DNA from 4 places in the Janthinobacterium sp. EB271-G4-3-2 genome. Region 1 is predicted to be linked to each of the others. Evidence: predicted binding sites of a transcription regulator. Region 1 holds the regulator's gene; each other region holds the start of a gene.
The links. Region 1 encodes sigma-54, which starts transcription at its own class of promoters, with help from an activator protein. Its sites were predicted from a motif close to TGGCANGNAANCTGCTTT; they were not measured.

Region 1 (3,449 bases):
ACATTGCGTTCAAAAGGTACGGGCGCAAAAAAGGGCGCAATGTGCGCCCTTAGTTGATCACAACCGGTTGAAAGTCGCGGGCCGCTTAGGCGGGGGCGAATTCTTCTTCCGAGCTGTCTGGCAGATGCTTGATCGCCTCTTTACCGTGCCCTTGCACTTTGGTTTTGTATTTCATCACTTGCCTATCGAGCTTGTCGATCAGGGCATCGATCGCGGCATACAGGTCTTGTGCCAGGCTTTCCACATAGACAGTTTTGCCACTTAAACGCAGGTTGACTTCGGCCTTTTGACGTTTTTCTTTCTCTTTGAGGTTATCCACGGTCAGAATCACGGCGATATCGATAACTTGATCGAAATGACGTTTCACGCGCTCCAGCTTCGTTTGTACGTATTCACGGATGGCTGGTGTCACTTCGAGATGATGTCCGCTGATGGTGAGATTCATACACACTCCTAAAGATGATCGGGTTCGTGCGGTCCATCCTATCCGGCCCGCAGAGGAACCGAAAAAAACTTACAAACACTTACGCAGGCTCACTGGCGGAATTTTCAACGCTTCCCGGTATTTGGCAACAGTACGTCGCGCAATCACCATGCCTTGTTCCCCCAGCATGTCCGCAATCTTACTGTCGGATAAAGGATTTTTAGGGTCTTCTGCTCCTGTCAGTTGCACGATCAATGCCCGTATCGCCGTCGATGACGCTTCGCCCCCCGCTTCGGTGGCGACGTGGCTACCAAAGAAATATTTCAACTCGAACATGCCGTGCGGGGTCAGCATGTACTTTTGAGTTGTTACCCGCGAGATAGTACTCTCGTGTAAACCCAGTGTATCAGCTATTTCACGGAGCACAAGGGGGCGCATGGCAACGGCTCCGTGCGAGAAAAAGTTCTTTTGTCTTTCTACTATCGCCTGTGCCACGCGCAGGATCGTGTCGAAACGCTGGCGCATATTCTTGATCAGCCACTTGGCTTCCTGCAACTGTGCGCCCATGGCGCCCTCGCCCTTGCCCTGCTTGAGCAAGTTGGCATACATGGCATTGACGCGCAGGCGCGGCATGACGTCGTTGTTCAGGGTCACTTGCCAGCCATTGCGCGCGCGCTTGACGACGACGTCGGGCACCACGTAATCGGACACGTCCGAGGCGAATACGGCGCCCGGATGCGGATTGCACTGGCGAATCACCGTCTGTGCTTCGCGCAGGTCTTCATCGTCGCAGTCGAGGGCTTTTTTCAGCTTGTTGAAATCGCGCTGGGCAAACCAGGCCAGGTGCTTTTCCACGATGACGAGGGCCATGCGCCGCGTCACCATGGCAATGTGCGGCAAGCGCTTGATTTGCAGCGCCAGGCATTCGGACGCATTGCGCGCGCCCACGCCGGGCGGATCGAAACTTTGCAGCAGCGACAAGGCCGTGCGCATCTCGTCGGCATCGATTTCCAGCTCTTCCGGCAGACGCGCCAGGATGTCGTCGAGCGTCTCTTCCAGGTAGCCATTGTCGTCGAGCGCGTCGATGATCAGCTCGACCAGCGCGCGGTCGCGCAACTCGAGCACCGTCACGCGCATCTGCTCCATCAGGTGTTCGCGCAAGGTGCAGTGATGGGCTTCGAGTTGCGGGCGCGAATCTTCGTCGTCGGGCGCCTTGCCCCGGCTCGCCTCGCTCCAGTCGCTGTCGCCGCCGTCCGCGGCGGCCGGGCCCTCGCCCGCCTCGCCGTCAAAGGTTTCCGCTTCGGCCGGCGTGGCAGGCGCCTCCTGGCCTGGCGGCTGGGGCGGCGCTTCGGCCGGCGCGGCCGTGGAACTCAAGGCCCCGTCGGACAGCAGGCGCAGCGAACGGTCGAGCGGGTCATCGAGGCGCTCGAGCAAGGGATTGTCCGTCAGCAGTTGCTCGAGCTCCTGGTGCAATTCCAGGGTCGACAATTGCAACAGGCGTATCGATTGCTGCAACTGCGGCGTCAGTGCCAGGTGCTGCGAAGTGCGCAGCTGCAATGATTGTTTCATTGGCTTACATGCGGAAGTGTTCGCCCAGATAGACCCGGCGTACCGACTCGTTCGCGATGATGTCGTCGGGGCGTCCCGACGCCAGTACCGAGCCCTGGTTGATGATGTAGGCACGGTCGCAAATACCCAGCGTCTCGCGCACATTATGATCGGTGATCAGCACGCCGATATTGCGCTCCTTCAAGAAGCGCACGATGCGCTGGATCTCGATCACGGCGATCGGATCGACGCCGGCGAACGGTTCGTCGAGCAGCACGAAACGGGGATCGGTGGCCAGCGCGCGGGCGATTTCCACGCGGCGGCGCTCGCCGCCCGACAGGGACAGGGCCTGGTTCTCGCGCAACTTTTCAATCTGCAAATCGGCCAGCAGTTTATCCAGGCGCTCCTCGATCTCGGCCTTCTTCAAAGGACGGCCTTCGACGGTCTGGATTTCCAGCACGGCGCGGATATTGTCTTCCACCGTCAGCTTGCGGAAGACGGACGCTTCCTGCGGCAGATAGGACAAGCCCATCTGCGCGCGGCGGTGGATCGGCAGGCTGGAAATGTCCACGCCGCTGATGTCGATGCTGCCGCCGTCCGACGGCACCAGGCCGACGATCATGTAGAACGAGGTGGTCTTGCCGGCGCCGTTCGGACCCAGCAAACCCACCACTTCGCCGCATTCGACTTGCAGCGAGACATCATGCACGACTTGCCGCTTGCCATAGGTTTTTTGCAGACCGCGAACGATCAGGGTGCTGCCGCAACGAGTATTGTCCATTATTTCTTTCCTGGCGCAGGCGTGGCCGGCGCTTTCTCCGCTTGGGGCGCCTTGGTCTTCGGCTGGATCACCATGCGCACGCTGCCGCCATCGGAGGTGCTGGTGCCGCTGTCGGAATTTTCCATCTTGAATACTTCCTGGCGGCTGTCATACGAGATGAAGGCGCCATTGGCCACGTCGGTCACTTTCGTGCCTTCCAGGCGCGTCAGCTTGGCCTTGGAAAACAGTTTCACCACTTCCGTCTTGTTGTCGTATTCCACGCGCTCCGCCTCGCCTTCGACCCACAGGTCGCCCGCGCCGTCGCGCTTCTGGCGGAAGGTGGCCAGCTTGCCGGGATCGGCCCAGAAGGTGATGAACTGGTAGCCTTGCGGGTCTTCCGTGATCAGGGCCCGGCCCGCCTTCATGGTCAGGGTGCCCTTGACCAGCACGACGTCGCCCGTCAGGGTACGCACTTGCTTGACGTCATCGACGTGGCCGCTACGTGCCGTGATGACGGCTTCCTTCTCGGAATCGGCCTTCTCGGCATGCGCCACGCCCATGATGGCCAGCGAAAATACGGTCAACAGCAAGATATTCTTCATAGTAGGGTTTCCTTGTTTCATTCTGTCATTGTGCCGCCGCGGCCGGGCGCGGTTTCGGCGGGAGGACCATGCGCAGCGCATTCTGCACTTCCACCACGCCGGTGGCGTTATTGGC
Region 2 (3,449 bases), on a different contig from region 1:
CGCACTTCCAGCTGGCCGATATGAAAAACCTGGTCGGGCGCGAACAGCTGGTCGAACTGCGAGCCGTCGGCCCTGGCGCCGTTCTGGTGGTAGACGGCCGCGAACGCCTGCTGCACCGTCTGGATGGCGGCGCCGATGGCCACGTCGCCGCCCAGCTGCTGCTGCAAATAGGGCGCGGCGGACAGATGGTCGGCGTGCGCGTGGGTTTCCAGCAGCCAGCGGCACTGCAAGCCATGTTCGCGCACGAAGGCGATCACCTTGTCGGCCGAGGCGGTCGAGGTGCGGCCCGCTTTCGGGTCGTAGTCGAGCACGGAGTCGATGATGGCGCAGTCCCGGCCATCGGCCTCATAGACGACATAGGTGACGGTGGCGGTGGCGGGGTCGAAGAAAGCTTGGATTTGTGGAGTCATCACGGCGGCAGGGGGCGGGCAGGGAATGACATTATATCGCCAGAGTTCGTTCAAAAAATGTTGAAAAATAACATTTAACATGCGGAAAACAGATAAGCGAGGGGCTACGCGCGCGACTACCGTGCGCACCCTGTGTCTTGCCGCGTGCTAACCTCATTCTTCCAAGGAGAAATTCATGAACGATATCACTGCACGCAGCGAACAATACCGCGGTTTTACGATTTCCGTGACCCCGCAAAAGGATAACGACGATTTATGGGATTTTACCTACCGCCTGCAGCGCGAAGGTGAACCGGAAGCGCAGGCGATCACGCGCAGCCGCACCCTGGGCGGCTATGCGGCGCCCGAGACGGCTTGCACGGCGGGCCTGGAAGTGGCCAGGACGGAAGTGGACAATTTGCTGCGCCCTTGAGCCAGCGTAAATCGTTTAGCCCGAAAATGCGCCTGGCGACGGCCGGCGCGTGAAACACGTCGCTGCCAGTCGCGCTTCATGCTACGATTTCCACTATTGAGTCAGTCAACAAGGAGGCACCCCATGAATAGCAGTTCTAAAATTCACTATAAAGGCTGGGAAATCGTTCCCCTGGCCGTGCCCACCACCGATGGCAAATGGTCGGCCAGTTGCGACATCGAACGCGCCACGGCGGAAGGCCTGGAAGTGTTCGAAGGCTCGACCATGCAATTCGTGCGCGACGACGAGGAGGGCGCCATTGCCGCCGCCTGCGAAGAGGCCGTGCGCCAGATCGACAATATCATCGCCAATCCGCTGGTGCGGCTGGCCTAGTTTGCCCTGGCAGTATCAGTTGTACCAGATGTATAAATCAGCCGGCGCCCGCCGGCTGTTTTTATTGCGCGTCTTGCCGGCCTGGGCTTTCATCGCCTTGTCTGCGCGTCTGTTTCGTGTTTCAATAAATGTTTCAAAATGAGTTTCATGAAACAATAATGAAACGTTTTTGACGCCAAACGTGACATCGCTGTTCCGCTGCGCCACAACGCACGGTGCGTGGCCTCATGGCCGTTTGCCTGCCTTTTCACTCTGCATTCGACGGTTTTCGCCCAGACAGAAGGGTCCTGGCACGGCATTTGCAATACGGATGCTCATAGCCACTCCGTGAAACATTCGGGACCATCCGAAACCCATAAGGTGAACACATGACTCAATACTCCGCAGGTGCCGCATTCCGCAAGGCCGTCCAGGAAGAATCCCCGTTGCAAGTCGTCGGCGCCATCAACGCCAACCACGCCTTGCTGGCCAAGCGCGCCGGCTACAAAGCCATCTACCTGTCCGGCGGCGGCGTCGCGGCCGGCTCGCTGGGCTTGCCCGACCTGGGCATTTCCAGCCTGGACGACGTGCTGACCGACATCCGCCGCATCACCGACGTGTGCGACCTGCCGCTGCTGGTCGACGCCGACACGGGTTTCGGTGCGTCCGCCTTCAACGTGGCCCGCACGGTGAAATCGATGATTAAGTTCGGCGCGGCCGGCCTGCACATCGAAGACCAGGTGGGCGCCAAGCGCTGCGGCCACCGTCCGGGCAAGGAAATCGTGAGCAAGGAAGAAATGGTCGACCGCATCAAGGCGGCCGTCGATGCGCGCACGGACCCGAACTTCGTCATCATGGCGCGCACCGATGCGCTGGCCGTCGATGGCATGGAAGCGGCACTGGAACGCGCCGTCGCCTGCGTCGAGGCGGGCGCCGACATGATCTTCCCGGAAGCCATCACGGACCTGGACATGTACGCCACCTTCGCCAAGGCCGTCAACGTGCCGATTCTGGCCAACATCACGGAATTCGGTTCCACGCCGCTGTTCACCCTGGACGAACTGCGCAGCGCCCACGTGGGCCTGGCCTTGTATCCGCTGTCGGCCTTCCGCGCCATGAACAAGGCGGCGGAAAACGTCTACCAGGCGCTGCGCCGCGACGGCACGCAAAAGAACGTCGTCGACACCATGCAAACGCGCATGGAGCTGTATGAATCGATCAATTACCACGATTTCGAGCAAAAACTCGATGCGCTGTTCGCCGCGCAAAAGAAATAAACAGAAGCAGGGGCCGTATGCCGGCCCCGCAGTGACGCAACCGAGACTAGTCAATTTTTGGAGAAATCAATGAACGCACCGCAAGCCGCCACTTTCAAGCCTAAAAAATCCGTCGCCCTGTCCGGCGTCACCGCCGGCAACACGGCGCTGTGCTCGGTCGGCAAGACCGGCAACGATTTGCACTATCGCGGCTATGACATCCTGGACGTGGCCGACAGCTGCGAATTCGAGGAAATCGCCTACCTGCTGGTGCACGGCAAGCTGCCGACTTCCGCCGAACTGAAAGGCTACAAGGCCAAACTGAAATCCTTGCGCGGCTTGCCATCGGCAGTGAAACTGGCGCTCGAAGCGCTGCCCGCCGCCGCCCATCCGATGGACGTGATGCGCACGGGCGTGTCCGTGCTGGGCTGCACCCTGCCGGAAAAAGACGACCATAACGCACCGGGCGCGCGCGACATCGCCGACCGCCTGATGGCGTCGTTCGGCTCCATGCTGCTGTACTGGTACCACTACAGCCATAACGGCAAGCGCATCGAAGTGGAAACGGACGACGACTCGATCGGCGGCCACTTCCTGCACTTGCTGCATGGCGAAAAACCGTCGGCGTCGTGGGAAAAAGCCATGCACACGTCGCTGATCCTGTATGCGGAACACGAATTCAACGCGTCGACCTTCACCAGCCGCGTGATCGCCGGCACGGGCTCGGACATCCACTCGGCCATCACGGGCGCCATCGGCGCGCTGCGCGGCCCGAAACACGGCGGCGCGAATGAAGTGGCGCTGGAAATCCAGAAACGCTACGACAACGCCGACGAAGCGGAAGCGGATATCCGCGAGCGCGTCGCCAACAAGGAAGTGGTGATCGGCTTCGGCCACCCCGTCTACACGATCTCCGACCCGCGCAACGTGGTCATCAAGGAAGTGGCCCGTTCGCTGTCGCAGGAAGCCGGCTCCACCAAGATGTTCGACATCGCCGAGCGCCTGGAATCGGTCATGTGG
Region 3 (3,449 bases), on a different contig from region 1:
TTGGTCTTGATCTGGAACACGGCCGCGTTTACGTGGGTGTTGCTGGCGATTCTGGCCTTGATGCCTGCTTCTAGGTTGGTGCTGGTGGCCGGTTTCAGCTGGTAATTGAAGCCGCCACCCGTGCCCGAGTAAAACAGTTCATTCAGGGTAGGCGCCTCAAAACCGCGCGCGGCGCTGGCGTAGACGTTGACGTTCGGCGTCAGTTTATACAGCAGACCCAGCACCGGTGTCGTGTGGCTGAACTCCAAGCTGCCGCTGTCGTTGCCATTGCTGAGATAGTGGTCGTTGACCGACACTTTCATCTTGCTGTAGCGCACACCTGCGCTGAGCAGCCACGGTCCGCTTTGCCACTCCATCTGGAGATACGGATCGAGGCTGGAGACGACGTCCTGCTCGGCGCGGCGCAGCTTGCCTTTCACGCCAAACGTGTTGCCGATGTAATTTTCATAGCCAGTGCGGTCATCGCTGGAACGGCCGTAATCGATGCCGATGGTGGTGCTCAGCTTGCCGCCTGCCAGCTGGTTCACGTGCAGCCAGTTGGTGTCGATGCCGTAGAACTCACGCTGGAAGTCGACCACGCCACCTGAATGGCTGGGCGGTGCCTGGAATCCTTTGGTAAAAGCCTGGTACTGGATCACGTCGCGGTTGCCGCCATACACCATCACATGCAGGCGGTCGTCGCCGAATGATTGCTCGAAGGTGGCGCCGATTTGCTGGTGGTCGATACTCTTGCGCGTGTTGTAGCGCTCGGCCAAGGTGCGCTTCGGGTTTTGCGTGTCGCTCGCATCGGTTTCGCCGGCGCGCGGGTCGCGGGCAAACGTGGCCCAGGTGGCGCCCAGCGGATCTTGTGTGTTGCCTTGATGCAGGCTGTTGGCAACGATGGTCAGCTTGCTGTCCGCCGTCGGCTTGACGATGATCTTGCCGAAGGCTTGTTCGCGCGTGGCGGCGCTGTGGTCGCGGAAGCCGTCCGTGCGGAAGCGGGAGCCGTCGAGCACGTAGCCGATGCCGCCTGCCTGGCCTTGCGCCGTCAAGTCCACTTTGTTGGTGCCGTAGCTGCCGCCGATCACGTTCAGTTCGACGGACGGAGGATTTTGCCCATCCTTGGAAAACAGCTGGATCACGCCGCCCGAGTGGTTGCCGTAGATGGCAGAAAACGGTCCGCGCAGCACTTCGATGCGCTCGGCAGTATCGAGGTTGAAGGTGGCGGCCTGGCCTTGGCCGTCCGGCATGCTGGCAGGAATGCCATCGCTGATCAGTTTGACGCCGCGCACGCCGAACGCCGAGCGTGCGCCGAAGCCGCGCGACGAGATCTGCAAGTCTTGCGCATAGTTCTGACGGTTTTGCACGACCAGGCCCGGCACGGCGGCCAGCGCTTCTGACGCGTTGACGCGGATTTGGCCATCCTGGATGCGGGCGCTGTCGACGACGTCGATCGAGGCCGGTACTTCCTGGCTGGGGTGGGCGATGCGGCTGCCGCTGACGACCACCGTATCCATCAGTTGCCCGTTGGCCGGGGCCGCTGCCTCGGCGGCAAAGACGTGGGGGGCGAGGGTAGCGCTGCCGGCGACAAACAGGCTGGCGATGGTGTTCAGGCGGAAACGGTGCTGCATGCGGATTCTCCAATGTGAATAAAAGCCTGCTTTGGTCGCGTGCGCGGCGCAGGTCTGCATAGTTGTATCAAGCAATATGCCTGCCATGTCTCCATTGGTGGGCTGAAATTATACGCGTGTCAGTGGCACGGCGTTTGCATACAGCAATTATCAGATGCGCCGATGCCGCGCGCTTTTCCTGTGTTTTGCCATCGAAAGGTGATTATGCCCAACTTCTTCCCGCGCTTGCGCCAGGTGTGCTGGCTGCTGCCTGCGCTCGCCTGCAGCGCCCTCCAGGCCGCTCCATTTGCTTATGTTCCCAATGAAAAATCTGGCACCTTGAGCGTGATCGACACGGCGACCGACCAGGTGGTGCGCCAGATTGCAGCCGGCAAGCGTCCGCGCGGCATCGCCGCCGACCCCACCGGGCGGCAGTTGTTTGTCACGGACGCCGCCAGTAGCGCCTTGCTGCTGATCGATAACGCTGGCGGCACGCCCGTGCGCACGGTGGCGCTGGGCAAGTCCCCAGAAGGTGTCAGCGCCTCGCAAGATGGTAGTCACGTGGCCGTGGCCGTCGAGGAAAACAATAGCGTGGCCTTGCTCGATGGCCATACCGGTACCTTGCTCGCCGATATCAAGGTACAGGGACGCAACCCGGAACATGCCGTCTTCAGCCCCGATGGGCGCTGGCTGCTGGTCAGCGCGGAAGAGGCCGAACAAGTCGATGTCATCGATGTGGCGCAGCGCCGCCAGGTGGCGTCCGTCGCCGTAGGATTGCGTCCGCGCGGCATCGGCTTCAGTCCGGACTCGGGCCGCGCCTACGTGGCGTGCGAATTGGTCAATGCCGTCTACGTCATCGACATGGCCGCGCGCAAGGCCATTGCCACCATTCCCGCTGGTAAGAATGCGAATGGCATCGTGGTCCATCCGGGTGGCAAGCAGGTGTATGTCTCGAATGGTATCGATGGCACGGTGATGGTGATCGACACGGCCAGCAACGAGGTCACGGCCACTATTCCCGTCGGCAAGCGCCCATGGAACATGGCCATCACGCCCGATGGCGCCAAGCTGTATGTGGCCAATGGCCGCTCGAACAGCGTTTCCGTCATCGACACGGCCAGCGCGCGCAAGGTGGCCGATATTGCTGTAGGGGAATTGCCATGGGGTGTGGTGATTCGTTGATTCCTTGGTGGGACAGAGCAGGTGTTCCAGTCTGGTACACCTGTTCCATTGTGCAGCGGCGCAGAGGAGATGCCGCAGGGCTGGCCCGGATTGGAACAGGATGACGCCGCCTTGTTCAAAACGCAAACAGACCCACGCCTTTCACCCAAGCCCGGTGCATGTGCTGAAAAGTGCACTGGTATTGATGTTACGCCCTTGTAACAGGGGTAAAAGCGGCTAAGTTTGTAGTGGGATGGCGAGCTGGCACGGCATTTGCGGAAGACTCCGTGTACTCACCCCATCTGTACCAGGACGTTTGATTTTAATTACAGCAATTCCATTCTAATTAACCCGATAGAGGACGACATGAATCTCGCAGACATCAGCAAGCTGGGCGTAGCCAATCCCTTCAAACAACGCTATGACAATTACATCGGCGGCAAATTCGTTGCCCCGGTAAAAGGTGAATACTTTCCTAACATCACGCCAATCACGGGCTTGCCATTTTGCGAAATCGCCCGTTCCACGGCGGAAGACGTCGAGCTGGCCTTGGACGCGGCCCATGCCGCCAAGGATGCCTGGGGCAAGACTTCGCCTGCCGAGCGCGCCAATATCCTGAACCGCATCGCCGACCGCATCGAACAGAACCTGAGCCTGATCGCCACGGCGGAAACCATCGACAACGGCAAGCCGATCCGC
Region 4 (3,449 bases), on a different contig from region 1:
GGCCGTAGCCGACGCGCTTGCCGATCATGATCGCGCCCACCAGGCCGGCGACGGCGGCATTGATGTGCACCACCGTGCCGCCGGCGAAGTCCAGCGCGCCTTTTTGCCAGATCCAGCCAGCCTTCAAGGCTTCGCTGGCCGAGGTGGCGGCGTTGGTGATCAGGTCAGGACCGGTCCAGAACCACACCATGTGGGCCGCTGGCAGGTAGGCGAACGTGAACCACAGCACGACAAAGGCCAGCACGGCGGAAAACTTGGCGCGCTCGGCAAAGGCGCCGACGATCAGTGCGCAGGTGATGGCGGCAAACGTACCCTGGAACGCGACGAAGACGAACTCGGGAATGACGACGCCCTTGCTGAAGGTGGCGGCGGCGGCAAACGTGCCCTTGGCTGGGTCCCAGATACCGTTCAGGAACAGGCGGTCGAAGCCACCGAAGAAGGCGGTTTTTTCCGTGAAGGCGATCGAGTAGCCGTAGATGCACCACAGCACGATGACCAGCGCGAACACCATGAACACTTGCATCAGCACCGACAGCATGTTCTTCGAGCGCACCAGGCCGCCGTAGAACAGGGCCAGGCCGGGAATCGTCATCAAGATCACCAGCAAGGTGGAAATCATCATGAAGCTGGTATCGCCCTTGTTGGCGACGGGCGCGGCAGCTGGCGCTGCAGCGGCCGGGGCCGGAGCGGAGGCAGCCGATGCTGCTGCGTCAGGCACCGGCGTGACGGCGGGGGCGGCGACGGCCGTGGTCGTGGCCGCCTCCGTCTTGGCGGGAGCATCGGCAAAGCTCGGCGCGGCGACGCCAAACGCACACAGACAGGCAAACCCAGCTAGCAATTTTGTTATATTTTTACGCATCAATATTCCCCTTAGAGCGCTTCGTTACCGGTTTCACCGGTACGGATGCGGATGACCTGTTCCAGGTTGTAGACGAAAATCTTGCCATCGCCAATTTTACCGGTACGCGCGGCACCTTCGATCGCTTCGATGGCCTGGTCGACAATGGCGTCATCGACGGCCGCTTCGATCTTGGTTTTTGGCAAGAAATCGACGACATACTCGGCGCCACGGTAGAGTTCCGTGTGACCTTTCTGGCGGCCGAAACCTTTGACTTCCGTGACGGTAATGCCTTGCACATTGATAGCCGACAAGGCTTCACGTACTTCGTCCAGTTTGAACGGTTTAATGATTGCGGTAATCATTTTCATGGCAGTCTCACTTAAAAGGTTTTGGATACGGTCAGCACGAGACCGGATTTCGCCAAATTCTTGCCATTCGGTGCCAGCGACGTGATGTTGGCCTTCACCGCAGCGAGGGAAACGGTCGCCATGCCGAAGTCTTTGGTCACGCCGATCTTGTAATCGCTGTAGCTGAGGGAATCGTTGTGCTCGACCTTCTGACGTCCGACATGCAGGTTGAGCATGTAGCCATCGTGCACCTCGACGTTGGCGCCCACATCGAGGTAACCGCTGTTCTTGCTGTCGGCAACACCGAACAGATTCGTGGTCGAATGCGAGTATTTGATATACATCGGGCCATAGCCGAGCTGGCCGTACAGCTCGAAGGTGTTGGCATTGGTGCTCAGTCCATTCGAGGGATAGAAATAGTACAGGCCGCCCACGTCATAGGTAAAATCCTTGCTGATCTCACCCCGCTTGCCACCGTAGATATCCCATTCCAGATTGGTATCGCCGCCGCCGTCCTTGATCCATTTGATGCTCGACAGCCAGGTCCCGACGTACAAACCCGTCGAATTGTGGGTATAGTCGGCACCGCCGCTGATGGCCGGTTTCAAGCGGCTTTGCGAGATGCCGCGGTAGCGGTAGTCGCTGGTCAGCGCCACGTTGTAGCTCACCACGTTATCAGGTACGGCCTCGGCCGCAGCAGGCGCCGCCACTGCATCCTGGGCCATGGCGCTGCCGCACAAGGCGGTCATGGCCAGCGTCAACGCTGCAGCTAAAGTCATGTTCTTGGACAGATTCTTCATGGCGATTCCCTTTTATTGAACTTTTAAAGCGGTTGAGGTTTAAAATCTTGGCTGGAGATCACAAAGCGTTCATACCTTCTTTAGCAGAATACGTGCCAGCTCCATTGCCACCTTGACAGGTGCGTTTCCGGCCATACATACCCTCCAAGCCGCTGGGCATGCGGGTACGGGCTGCTGAAGCATTGTGAATTTGCCCAGTTTCGCACCAGATTAACGCCGCTGTGCACCGCAATGGTGCGATGCACAGGCCGCACCATAAAAGGACTGACCATGGACATGAATACCTTCTTTAACGACTTGCAAGGCAAGATCCATCAAGCCATCGAAAACTCGCCAGCCAAGGATATCGAGAAAAACGTGAAATCGATGATGACCCAAGGCTTCGCCCGCCTCGATCTGGTCACGCGCGAGGAATTCGATATCCAGGCACAAGTGTTGGCCAAGACCCGCGCCAAACTGGACGCACTGGAACTGCGCCTGATCGAGCTGGAAACGCGCCTGAACGATAGCAAGGCGTAAGGGACCGCCAGCCAGGCGCCGATATTGACGGCCTTGCTGGCATAGCTCAAGCCCGACGGCCTTCCACGCGCTAGACTGATCCTGCCCGCGCCCGCGCCACAGGGGAGTCTGATGAGTCTGGCCGTCCTGAAAAGCCGCGCCCTGGCCGGCATGGAAGCGCCAGAGGTAAGTGTCGAAGTCCACCTTGCCAATGGCTTGCCTTCGTTTACGATTGTCGGCCTGCCGGATACGGAAGTGAAGGAATCGCGCGACCGCGTCCGTGCCGCGCTGCAAAACTGCGGCTTTGAGATGCCGGCGCGGCGCATCACGGCCAATCTGGCGCCGGCCGACCTGCCCAAGGAATCGGGGCGCTTCGACCTGCCCATCGCACTGGGCATCCTGGCCGCCTCCGGCCAGTTGCCGGGCGACCAATTACACCACTACGAATTTGCTGGCGAACTGTCGCTGTCGGGCCAGTTGCGCCCCATCCGTGGCGCCCTGGCCATGACCTTTGCCATGCAGCGCAGCCAGTCTGGCGCACCGCGCGCCTTCATCCTGCCGCAGGCGAACGCAGGCGAAGCGGCTCTCGTCAGCGATGCCTGCATCTATCCCGCCCACAGCCTGCTCGAGGTCTGCGCGCATTTTGCCGCGCACGCCAGCCGGACCACCCTGCAACGCCATCAGCCCATGCTGGCCGTACCCGATTTTGCGTATCCGGACTTTGCCGACGTGCAAGGACAGCAGCAGGCGCGCCGCGCACTGGAAGTGGCGGCCGCGGGCGGCCATAACGTCCTGATGGTGGGGCCACCGGGCGCGGGCAAGACCATGCTGGCCAGCCGCTTCCCTGGCGTGCTGCCGCCCATGAGCGACGAAGAGGCGCTGGAATCGGCCGCCGTGCATTCGCTGGGCGGCCACTTCAAGGTGGAACACTGGAAACGGCGCCCCTACCGTGCTCCGCACCAG

Region 2: prpB (methylisocitrate lyase) is a predicted target of sigma-54. The motif match lies at 1,483-1,500, and genes of this name have one in related genera.
Region 3: IGS55_RS27630 (beta-propeller fold lactonase family protein) is a predicted target of sigma-54. The motif match lies at 1,734-1,751, and genes of this name have one in related genera.
Region 4: IGS55_RS24550 (TorF family putative porin) is a predicted target of sigma-54. The motif match lies at 2,069-2,086, and genes of this name have one in related genera.

The regions. Positions count from the first base shown of each region.
Region 1 covers NZ_JACYMG010000008.1:186,581-190,029, forward strand. Annotated here, with positions in the region: gene hpf (ribosome hibernation-promoting factor, HPF/YfiA family) at 86-445, opposite strand; gene IGS55_RS18045 (RNA polymerase factor sigma-54) at 515-1,993, opposite strand; gene lptB (LPS export ABC transporter ATP-binding protein) at 1,998-2,753, opposite strand; gene lptA (lipopolysaccharide transport periplasmic protein LptA) at 2,753-3,334, opposite strand; gene lptC (LPS export ABC transporter periplasmic protein LptC) at 3,360-3,449, opposite strand, start outside.
Region 2 covers NZ_JACYMG010000006.1:37,759-41,207, reverse strand. Annotated here, with positions in the region: gene IGS55_RS14160 (MBL fold metallo-hydrolase) at 1-410, opposite strand, end outside; gene IGS55_RS14155 (hypothetical protein) at 586-822, shown strand; gene IGS55_RS14150 (hypothetical protein) at 946-1,194, shown strand; gene prpB (methylisocitrate lyase) at 1,563-2,450, shown strand; gene prpC (bifunctional 2-methylcitrate synthase/citrate synthase) at 2,520-3,449, shown strand, end outside.
Region 3 covers NZ_JACYMG010000023.1:2,205-5,653, forward strand. Annotated here, with positions in the region: gene IGS55_RS27625 (TonB-dependent receptor family protein) at 1-1,610, opposite strand, end outside; gene IGS55_RS27630 (beta-propeller fold lactonase family protein) at 1,815-2,771, shown strand; gene adh (aldehyde dehydrogenase) at 3,117-3,449, shown strand, end outside.
Region 4 covers NZ_JACYMG010000015.1:1,958-5,406, reverse strand. Annotated here, with positions in the region: gene IGS55_RS24560 (ammonium transporter) at 1-859, opposite strand, end outside; gene IGS55_RS24555 (P-II family nitrogen regulator) at 871-1,209, opposite strand; gene IGS55_RS24550 (TorF family putative porin) at 1,221-1,988, opposite strand; gene IGS55_RS24545 (accessory factor UbiK family protein) at 2,259-2,507, shown strand; gene IGS55_RS24540 (YifB family Mg chelatase-like AAA ATPase) at 2,619-3,449, shown strand, end outside.